3 regions of the Streptomyces sp. NPDC030840 genome follow, and region 1 is predicted to be linked to each of the others. Evidence: predicted binding sites of a transcription regulator. Region 1 holds the regulator's gene; each other region holds the start of a gene.
The links. The regulator HspR, encoded in region 1, represses chaperone genes until heat shock. The targets are predictions, from matches to a motif close to TTGAGNNNNNNNNNCTCAA.
Positions count from the first base shown of each region.

Region 1 (3,248 bases):
GCCGCGTCGAGCGCGACCGGATCACGGTCAAGGAGATCGCCATCGCGAACCTCCTGACCGAGCTCCTGCCCGTGCTCGACGACATCGGCCGCGCGCGGGACCACGGCGAACTCGTCGGCGGATTCAAGTCCGTCGCCGAGTCGCTGGAGACCGTCGCGGCGAAGATGGGGCTGCAGCAGTTCGGCAAGGAGGGCGAGCCCTTCGACCCGACGATCCACGAAGCCCTGATGCACAGTTACGCGCCGGACGTCACCGAGACGACGTGCGTGGCGATTCTGCAGCCCGGGTATCGCTTCGGCGAGCGCACCATCCGCCCCGCGCGGGTGGCCGTGGCCGAACCGCAGCCCGGTGCCCAGACCGTCAAGTCCGACGAGGCGGAGACGACCTCCGCCGCCGACGACAAGGAGAGCGGTGGCCCGGACGAGGGCTGAGCTTGAACCGACGAGGAAGGAGGGGCGTCGAGGATGAGCACCAAGGACTTCATCGAGAAGGACTACTACAAGGTCCTCGGCGTCCCCAAGGACGCCACCGAGGCCGAGATCAAGAAGGCGTACCGGAAGCTCGCCCGCGAGTACCACCCGGACGCCAACAAGGGCAACGCCAAGGCGGAGGAGCGTTTCAAGGAGATCTCCGAGGCGAACGACGTCCTCGGTGACCCCAAGAAGCGCAAGGAGTACGACGACGCGCGCGCCCTCTTCGGCAACGGCGGCTTCCGCCCGGGCCCGGGCGCGGGCGGCGGCTCGTTCAACTTCGACCTGGGCGACCTCTTCGGAGGCGGCGCCCAGGGCGGACAGGGAGCGGGCGGCTTCGGCGGCGGACTCGGTGACGTCTTCGGGGGGCTGTTCAACCGCGGCGGCGCGGGTACGGGCACGCGGACGCAGCCCAGGCGCGGCCAGGACATCGACACCGAGGTCACCCTCAGCTTCATGGAGGCGGTGGACGGCGCGACCGTCCCGCTGCGCATGACCTCGCAGTCGCCCTGCAAGGCCTGCTCAGGCACCGGCGACAAGAACGGCACACCGCGAGTGTGCCCGACCTGCGTGGGCACCGGCCAGGTGGCGCGGGGCTCCGGCGGCGGCTTCTCGCTCACGGACCCCTGCCCGGACTGCAAGGGGCGCGGCCTCATCGCCGAGCACCCCTGCATGGAGTGCCAGGGCAGCGGCCGGGCGAAGTCGTCCCGGACGATGCAGGTGCGCATCCCGGCCGGTGTCACGGACGGCCAGCGCATCCGGCTGCGCGGCAAGGGCGCGCCCGGCGAGCGGGGCGGCCCGGCCGGCGACCTGTACGTCACGGTGCACGTCGACGCTCACCCGGTGTTCGGCCGCAAGGGCGACAACCTGACGGTGACGGTGCCGGTGACGTATCCCGAGGCGGCGCTGGGCGGCGAGATCCGCGTCCCCACGCTGGGCGGACCTCCGGTCACCCTGAAACTGCCTCCGGGCACGCCCAACGGGCGTACCATGCGCGCCCGGGGCAAGGGCGCGGTCCGCAAGGACGGCACCCGCGGGGACCTGCTGGTCACCGTCGAGGTGAGTGTCCCGAAGGACGTATCGGGGAAGGCTCGTGACGCACTTGAGGCGTATCGCGAGGCGACCGCGGGCGAGGACCCGCGGGCGGAGCTGTTCCAGGCCGCGAAGGGAGCATGAGAGTGATGGACGGCCGTCGACGGAATCCGTATGAACTGACCGAGGAGACCCCGGTCTACGTCATCTCGGTGGCGGCCCAGCTCTCCGGCCTGCACCCGCAGACCCTGCGCCAGTACGACCGCCTGGGCCTGGTCTCGCCCGACCGCACGGCCGGCCGCGGCCGGCGCTACTCGGCCCGCGACATCGAGCTGCTCCGCCAGGTGCAGCAGCTGTCGCAGGACGAGGGCATCAACCTCGCCGGCATCAAGCGCATCATCGAACTGGAGAACCAGGTCGCCGCGCTCCAGGCACGTGTCGCGGAGCTGCAGACGGCCCTGGACGGCGCGGCGGCGACCATGCGTCAGCGCGAGGCCGCGGTGCACGCCTCGTACCGCCGCGACCTGGTCCCGTACCAGGAGGTCCAGCAGACGAGCGCGCTGGTGGTGTGGAGGCCGAAGAGGCAGCAGTCCTCGGACTGAGGTCTCGCCGACCGACATGAAAGGGGCCCGGAGCATCCTCCGGGCCCCTTTCACATGCGCTCCTTCTCCTACGGGTGCGGTGTCACCGAGACCTCCGCGGACAGGGGTCCCTCCAGGCCCTGCACGTCGACCGTGGCGACGGCGTAGTAGTACGTCGTGCCGTTGGCCAGGCCGAGGTCGGTGTACTCGAGGTCACGGACGAGGGGGCTCACCACGGAGTTGTCCTTGGTGACACCGGGGCTCGTCGAGCGGTACACGCGGTAACCGAGGATGTCGGCCTGGCCCGGGCCGGTCGGTGGGGTCAGCCAGGTCAGCCGGGCGTAACTGTTCCCGGCGAACACCTCGTCCACCTGGGGCGGGTACGGCGGCGGTGCCTCGCTCACCGACGGCAGGACCGAGGACGAGGGGGCCGAGCGGACACCGTTCGGGGACTTGGCGACCAGCGCGTAGTAGTAGTCCTTCTCGTCGTCGGCCACCGGAGTCTCCAGCCGCTTCCCCGAGACCGTGCCGAAGGAGTTCGCCGGGTCGGTCGTGTCCACGGGAGTGGTGCGGGAGCGGTAGACGGTGTACTCGGCGACCGGGACCTCCCCGCCCTGGTTCCACTCCAGCATGAGCCGGTCGTCCACGACGCCGGCGAAACTCCACGTCGGGGCCCTCGGCGCGCTGCTCGGGCCTACCGGCCTCGTCGCGGTGGTCATGACCCGCCGGGACTCGTTCCCGGCCGCGTCCACGGCCGTCACGTAGTACCGGTACGGGAGACCCGCCTCGCCGGTCGTGTCCCGGTACGTCAGGGTGGACGTCTCGCCCAGCCTGACCAGCTCGTCGTACTGCGACTCGGCCCGGTGGACGACGTACTTCGTCGCGTCCGACCCGCCGCTCTGCCAGGTCAGCGTCACCCCGCCCTCGTCCTGCGAGGCGACCGTGAGGTTCTGCGGCGGGAGCGGCGCGACGGTGTCCCGGGTCGCCCACACGACCGCCGAGTACGCCGACGCGTTCCCGGCCGAGTCCAGTGCCCGCACCTTGTACGCGAACGGCACGTCGGCCGCCGCCGTCGCGTCGGTGTACGAGGGAGAGGTGACCGTCCCGATGCGCTCGTACGTGCCGCCGGCGTCCGCCGCGCGGTACACCTCGTACGAGGCCGCTC
Region 1 is NZ_JBVIEE010000003.1:664,667-667,914, forward strand. It holds gene grpE (nucleotide exchange factor GrpE) at 1-431, shown strand, start outside; gene dnaJ (molecular chaperone DnaJ) at 465-1,646, shown strand; gene ACZ49J_RS10290 (heat shock protein transcriptional repressor HspR) at 1,652-2,104, shown strand; gene ACZ49J_RS10295 (PA14 domain-containing protein) at 2,173-3,248, opposite strand, start outside.

Region 2 (3,248 bases), on a different contig from region 1:
TTCTCCCAGCGGGCGGTGAGGCCCCTCAGCTCCTCCTCCTTGTCGGCGAGGTCGCGGCGCAGCCGCTCCAGCCGCTCGCGGGAGGCGGCGTCGGTCTCCTTCTCCAGGGCCAGCTCCTCCATCTTCAGCCGGTCGACGGCGCGCTGGAGTTCGTCGATCTCGACCGGGGAGGAGTCGATCTCCATGCGGAGCCGGGAGGCCGACTCGTCGACGAGGTCGATGGCCTTGTCGGGCAGGAAACGGGAGGTGATGTACCGGTCGGAGAGGGTCGCGGCGGCGACGAGCGCGCTGTCCGCGATCTGCACCTTGTGGTGGGCCTCGTACCGTCCCTTGAGCCCGCGCAGGATGGCGATGGTGTCCTCGACCGTCGGCTCGGCGACCAGCACCTGCTGGAACCGCCGCTCCAGGGCGGGGTCCTTCTCGATCCGCTCCCGGTACTCGTCCAGCGTGGTGGCACCGACCATGCGCAGCTCACCCCGGGCGAGCATGGGCTTGAGCATGTTGCCGGCGTCCATCGCGGAGTCCCCGCCGGCACCGGCCCCCACGACGGTGTGCAGCTCGTCGATGAAGGTGATGATCTGCCCGTCGGAGTCCTTGATCTCGGCGAGTACGGTCTTCAGCCGCTCCTCGAACTCACCCCGGTACTTGGCGCCGGCGACCATCGCGCCCAGGTCGAGCGCGACGAGCCGCTTGTCCCTCAGGGACTCGGGCACGTCACCCTTGACGATCCGCTGGGCGAGCCCCTCGACGACGGCGGTCTTGCCGACGCCGGGCTCACCGATGAGCACGGGGTTGTTCTTGGTCCGGCGGCTGAGCACCTGCACGACCCGCCGGATCTCCGTGTCGCGCCCGATGACGGGGTCGAGCTTGCCTTCCCTCGCGGCGGCGGTGAAGTCGGTCCCGAACTTCTCCAGGGCCTTGTACTGCCCCTCGGGGTCCGCGGTGGTCACCCGGCGTCCTCCCCTGGTCTTCTGGAAGGCCTCCAGGAGCTTCTTCGCGTCGGCGCCCTGCTGGGCGAGCACCTCCCCGGCCTGACCGCCCTTGGCCGCGATGCCGATGAGCAGGTGCTCGGTCGACACGTAGTCGTCCCCGAGCTCCTTGGCCCGCGTCTGGGCGTCGGCGACCACGGCGAGGAGCTCGCGGTTGGGCTGGGGCGGCGCGACGGTGGTACCCGTGACGCTGGGCAGGCCGGCGAGGGCCTTCTCCGCGCCGGCGCGCACGGAGGCCTGGTCGGCGTCGACGGCGGCCAGCAGGTCGATGATGTTCTCGTTGTCCTGCCCCTGGAGCAGAGCGAGGAGCAGGTGGGCGGGGGTGAAGTCCGGGTGCCCCTCCGACACGGCCCGGTTACTGGCCGCGTTGATCGCGTCCCGGCTCCTGTTGGTCAGCTCGGCGTCCACGTTCGCAGTCTCCTCCTTGCGTCAGCCGTCATCCACGCTGACTTGAGCAACGTCCACAAAGTTGAGTCTATTCCACTCAAGGCGATATGCGGGAGGCTCTGCCGCTAGGTTCCCGACGCATGAGCACCCCTGACACGGATCCCACCCTTCCGGCCGAACAACCGGACGCGTCGCATCTCGCATACGTCGCGTTCTGGCGGGAGCGCCACCTGTGCACCCTGACGACACTCCGCCCGGACGGCAGCCCGCATGTGGTGCCCGTCGGGGTTACATACGAGCCCGAGGCACGACTGGCTCGGGTGATCACCCGTGCGGGGAGCGCGAAGGTACGGCACATCAGGGCGGCGGGGCCCGACGGCGCCCGGGTCGCGGTGTGCCAGGTGGACCGGGGCCGCTGGGCGACGCTGGAGGGGCGGGCCTTCGTCCGCACGGACCCGGACCGGGTGGCGGACGCGGAGCGGCGGTACGCGGAGCGGTACGGGCGGGTTCCGTCACCGAACCCGTCCCGGGTGGTGATCGAGATCGAGGTGGCCCGGACGCTGGGAAGGGCGTGAGGGTTCCCTCATCGGAGTCGGCCGTCCTGCGGACCGCGCGGTTCCGGCCAGCGTCGGGCCCTCGCCCGGACCGGTGGATACCCGGAGATATCGCCGTAAACCTGCAGCGGCGTCACCGTGTTCAGGTCACGGTGACGCCGCTGCTGGGGGGAAGCGCCTGCGCGATCTACAACGACGGGGGTATCGCGTCAGGCACTGCGGGGGGTGGCTGGCATGGTGGCGGAGGCCGGAGCCTCCGGTTCGGCGAGCTGGTGGTCGCGCTGGTCGAGGTTCACGAAGATCATTCCGTACCGGATGGCACACCGCACGGGCTGCGGCGCGCCGCGCGGGCGCCGCAGACACCGGTACGCCCGGACGTCCTCGTCCTCGTCCCGGGTGACCACGACCGGCTCGCCGAACACGGTCACCATCAACGAGTCACCGCTGTGGGGGATGGCGGTGGCCAGGTCGATGAAGTGCCAGCCGGAGCGGTAGGCGGTCGCCATTTCTCGGCGGAAGGAGCGGTCGTCGGGGGGTGTGGTCATCAGTCAGCCCCAAGTACTGTCGCCCGGGTTCGCCGGCGGCGAGCCCCACGTACTGTCCTGCGCCACTGCGGCGATCGCGGCCACGGAGGTCCCACCACCGCCCCCTTGAACGTCGCCCTCCACGCCGGAGAGGCCACTCAGTGCGCCGAAGGCCACAACGGCGGAGAAGGCGGCGACAAGCACCGAGCGAAGCATTCTCTTGCGCATAGTCGGCTTCGTCCTCACTTGAAGGTCACCTCTTCCCCCGTCGAATACGACGATGGCTCATTCAGGCACGTCATGGCCACACAATCGATGCATCATGTTCCTGCATGTTCAGGACCCTGGGGGGTGGAGATTTGACAACAAATCAGACAAAGGTGACACATCCCCATGCGGTGACCGAACTGTGTGAGGAAGGAAACCGCCTCTACACCATTGCTCTCCGCATGGGACGCATTGCCCGTGCGGACGTGGAGCCCGCTCCCTGCCTGATGGAGTTCGCGCTACTGCACCCCGACCCCGACGACGCCAACTGGCTGCGTCCGGTTGCTCCGTCGGTGGCCCTGGCACAGCGACTCAACCCCATAGAGCGCGAGATCGCCGAGCGCAGAAGACTGTCCATCGAACTGTCCGATGCTTTCGAGCCATTCATGGCCCTCAGTGCTCAGGCGACGGCTCACACGCATTCGATCACGGTTCTTGAGGGTCTCGACCGGATCAACGCGGCTCTCGACCTGGCCACGGCCCAGGCCCAGTCCGAGATGCTCACGGTTCAACCGAGCGGCCGCCGG
Region 2 is NZ_JBVIEE010000029.1:112,309-115,556, forward strand. It holds gene clpB (ATP-dependent chaperone ClpB) at 1-1,397, opposite strand, end outside; gene ACZ49J_RS40005 (pyridoxamine 5'-phosphate oxidase family protein) at 1,517-1,951, shown strand; gene ACZ49J_RS40010 (hypothetical protein) at 2,140-2,475, opposite strand; gene ACZ49J_RS40015 (helix-turn-helix transcriptional regulator) at 2,787-3,248, shown strand, end outside.
Region 2: clpB (ATP-dependent chaperone ClpB) is a predicted target of HspR. The motif match lies at 1,459-1,477, and genes of this name have one in related genera.

Region 3 (3,248 bases), on a different contig from region 1:
CGCAACACGACCTCGCCGTACGGGCCCTCGCGACGATCGATGACTTCGGGGACGTCGTACGAGGTGCTCATGGGGCCATCCTGGCAGCCGCGCCGCGGGGGCACCGTGAATTTCGGTGCCGGGCCGCGGTGTTGTGCGGGCGGCTCCGCACCGTGCGGGGCGGCCCGCGGGGCTGCCGTGATGCCAGGGCGGGACGGTCTCCACACCGGTGCGGCCCTGCTCCCGGACGCCGCCGTCGCACAGCACGCTGTTACGGCTTCCCGGTGAACTTCGCGCTGGTCAGCGGTGCTTCGACCCGCCAGCCCAGTGACGCGTACAAGGCCCGCCCCTCCGGTGTCCCCGCCAGTACGCCCCTCTCCGCGCCCTGTTCGGCCGCCGCGTGGGCGAGGGTGCGCATGACGAGGGTGCCGAGGCCGCGGCGGCGGTGGGCGGGGGAGGTCTCGATCTGGTCGACGACGGCCGTCGCGCCCGTCGGGGCGGTCTGGCCGCGTGCCGCCCAGGAGCCGTCCGGCGCGGCGACGATCACGCGGGTCACGCCGCCCCGTGACCAGGCGCGGAGCCGGTAACCGGGGGGTGGGGAGCCGGGGGCCGGGGTGGTCGTGGCCGCCAGGCGCACGGACATCAGGTAGCCCGGTTCCGGGTCGACCCACCAGCCCTCGCCCAGCCAGGGCCCGACCGTCTCCGGCGCCGCGAAGACCTTGAGCCACACGCCGGTGCCGGTCACGGAGTCGGCGACCTTGCGGACCGCCGTCTCGTCGACCTCGCCGTTCGTGGCGGTGAACACGTGGCGGGTCACGTGGTCGGCGGTGCCCACGTCGATGGTGCGGCCCCAGGGTTCGGTCACGGGTGGGGCGGCACCCCGTGACACGACCCAGCCGTCGGTCCAGGCTTCCACCAGGTTGTCCACGGCTGCCCCCCACGCACTCGGTAATAGGTGATCTTGCAGTAAGCCTATTACGTCGGTGCTGTCGGCGCGAGGCCCTCCAGGGCTGGGGTGGGCGCCGGGTTCTTAGAACCGCTCTCCAGAACTCAGCTCAACCAGACGATCACGGCGTCACCGTCCCGGGCGGCCGCTTCGAAGAACGGCACCAGCGCCTCATAATGGCCCGTCACGTACGCGAGTTCTTCGGCTCCGTCGCCGCGCTCCCAGACCGGTGGGTAGATCTCCGCCGCGGCCAGGTCCGCGGGGCCGGTGCCCTTCGTCAGGTCGTCGGCGGAGATCGTCCGAAGCGTCTCGGCGGCCGCCCGGACCCGGTCCGGGGGCAGGTGGCGCGGTGGCCCGTAGCCCCAGTCCTCGGCCCCGGCGAGTTCCTCTTCTCCGAAGACGATGTCGACGGGGAAGCCGATCCGCTGCAGCAGGAAGTCGATCGCGTGCCATGCCTTGTCGATGTCGAGGCAGCGGGCCGCGGCGGCGTCCGGCGCGTCGTCCTCGTCCCACTCGCTCTCGGCCATCTCCTGGACGAACGCGTACGCCCACTCGGGATCCCGCCGTGCCCGCTCGTACTCGGTCGGCGTCAGTCGCGCGTAATTCCCGATCATGCCCATGGGCCGGATCGTAGGGGCGAGCACTGACAACGCCTCTGATCTGCTCATTCGTAGGGGGTCCCGGGCCTCTGCGGACGGCTGTTCGTGCTCTCCTCGGCCCGGTCGGATCCTTGATCGCTCACAGCGAACACCCCCGGGGGAACAATCAAGGGCTCACGAGCATTGAGTCGGCATAGCTCAACTTGACTGCCGAGGGAGAGATCATGGCTTCGACGTCCACACCGCTCACCCTGCCCGTGCTGCCGCTCGACGACGACGTCGTGCTGCCGGGAATGGTGGTGCCGCTGGACCTGAACGACGCCGACGTACGGGCCGCGGTGGAGGCCGCGCAGGCCGCCGCGCGCTCGGAGCCGGGGAAGCCGAAGGTGCTGCTGGTGCCGCGGATCGACGGGACGTACGCGCGTACGGGTGTGCTCGGGACCGTCGAGCAGGTGGGACGGCTGGCCGACGGAGACCCGGGGGCGCTCATCCGCGGGCGCGGACGTGTGCGGATCGGCGCCGGGACGACCGGGCCGGGTGCCGCGCTGTGGGTCGAGGGCACCCGGGTGGAGGAGACCGTGCCCGAGCCGCTGCCGGGACAGGTCGCCGAGCTGGTCAAGGAGTACAAGGCCCTCGCCACCAGCTGGCTGCGCAAGCGCGGCGCCTGGCAGGTCGTCGACCGCGTGCAGCAGATCGACGACGTCTCCGCCCTCGCCGACAACTCCGGTTACTCGCCCTTCCTCTCCACCGAGCAGAAGGTGGAGCTGCTGGAGACCGCCGACCCCGTCGCCCGGCTGAAGCTCGCCACCGAGCAGCTGCGTGAGCACCTCGCGGAGCAGGACGTCGCCGAGTCCATCGCCAAGGACGTACAGGAGGGCGTGGACAAGCAGCAGCGCGAGTTCCTGCTGCGCCGTCAGCTCGAAGCCGTCCGCAAGGAACTGCGCGAGCTGAACGGCGAGAAGGAGGGTGAGGAGTCCGACGACTACCGGGCCCGCGTCGAGGCCGCCGACCTCCCGGAGAAGGTGCGCGAGGCCGCCCTGAAGGAGGTCGACAAGCTGGAGCGGTCCAGCGACCAGTCACCGGAAGGGTCCTGGATCCGTACCTGGCTCGACACCGTCCTCGAACTGCCCTGGAACGAGCGGACCGAGGACGCGTACGACATCCGGGGCGCCCAAGCCGTCCTGGACGCCGAGCACTCCGGCCTGAAGGACGTGAAGGAGCGCATCACCGAGTACCTCGCGGTGCGGAAGAGGCGCGCCGACCGGGGGCTGGGTGTGGTCGGAGGACGGCGCGGGGGCGCTGTTCTCGCGCTCGTGGGCCCGCCCGGCGTCGGCAAGACCTCGCTCGGCGAGTCCGTCGCCCACGCCATGGGCCGCAAGTTCGTGCGGGTCGCGCTCGGCGGTGTGCGGGACGAGGCGGAGATCCGCGGCCACCGGCGTACGTACGTGGGCGCGCTGCCCGGCCGTATCGTCCGGGCCATCAAGGAGGCCGGGTCCATGAACCCGGTGGTGCTGCTCGACGAGATCGACAAGGTCGGCTCCGACTTCCGCGGCGACCCCGCCGCCGCCCTGCTCGAAGTCCTCGACCCGGCGCAGAACCACACCTTCCGGGACCACTACCTGGAGGTCGAGCTGGATCTGAGCGACGTCGTGTTCCTTGCCACCGCGAACGTGCTGGAGGCCATCCCGGAGGCGCTGCTCGACCGTATGGAGCTGGTCCGGCTC
Region 3 is NZ_JBVIEE010000010.1:248,535-251,782, forward strand. It holds gene ACZ49J_RS23140 (spermine/spermidine synthase domain-containing protein) at 1-71, opposite strand, end outside; gene ACZ49J_RS23145 (GNAT family N-acetyltransferase) at 251-907, opposite strand; gene ACZ49J_RS23150 (YfbM family protein) at 1,030-1,545, opposite strand; gene lon (endopeptidase La) at 1,749-3,248, shown strand, end outside.
Region 3: lon (endopeptidase La) is a predicted target of HspR. The motif match lies at 1,708-1,726, and genes of this name have one in related genera.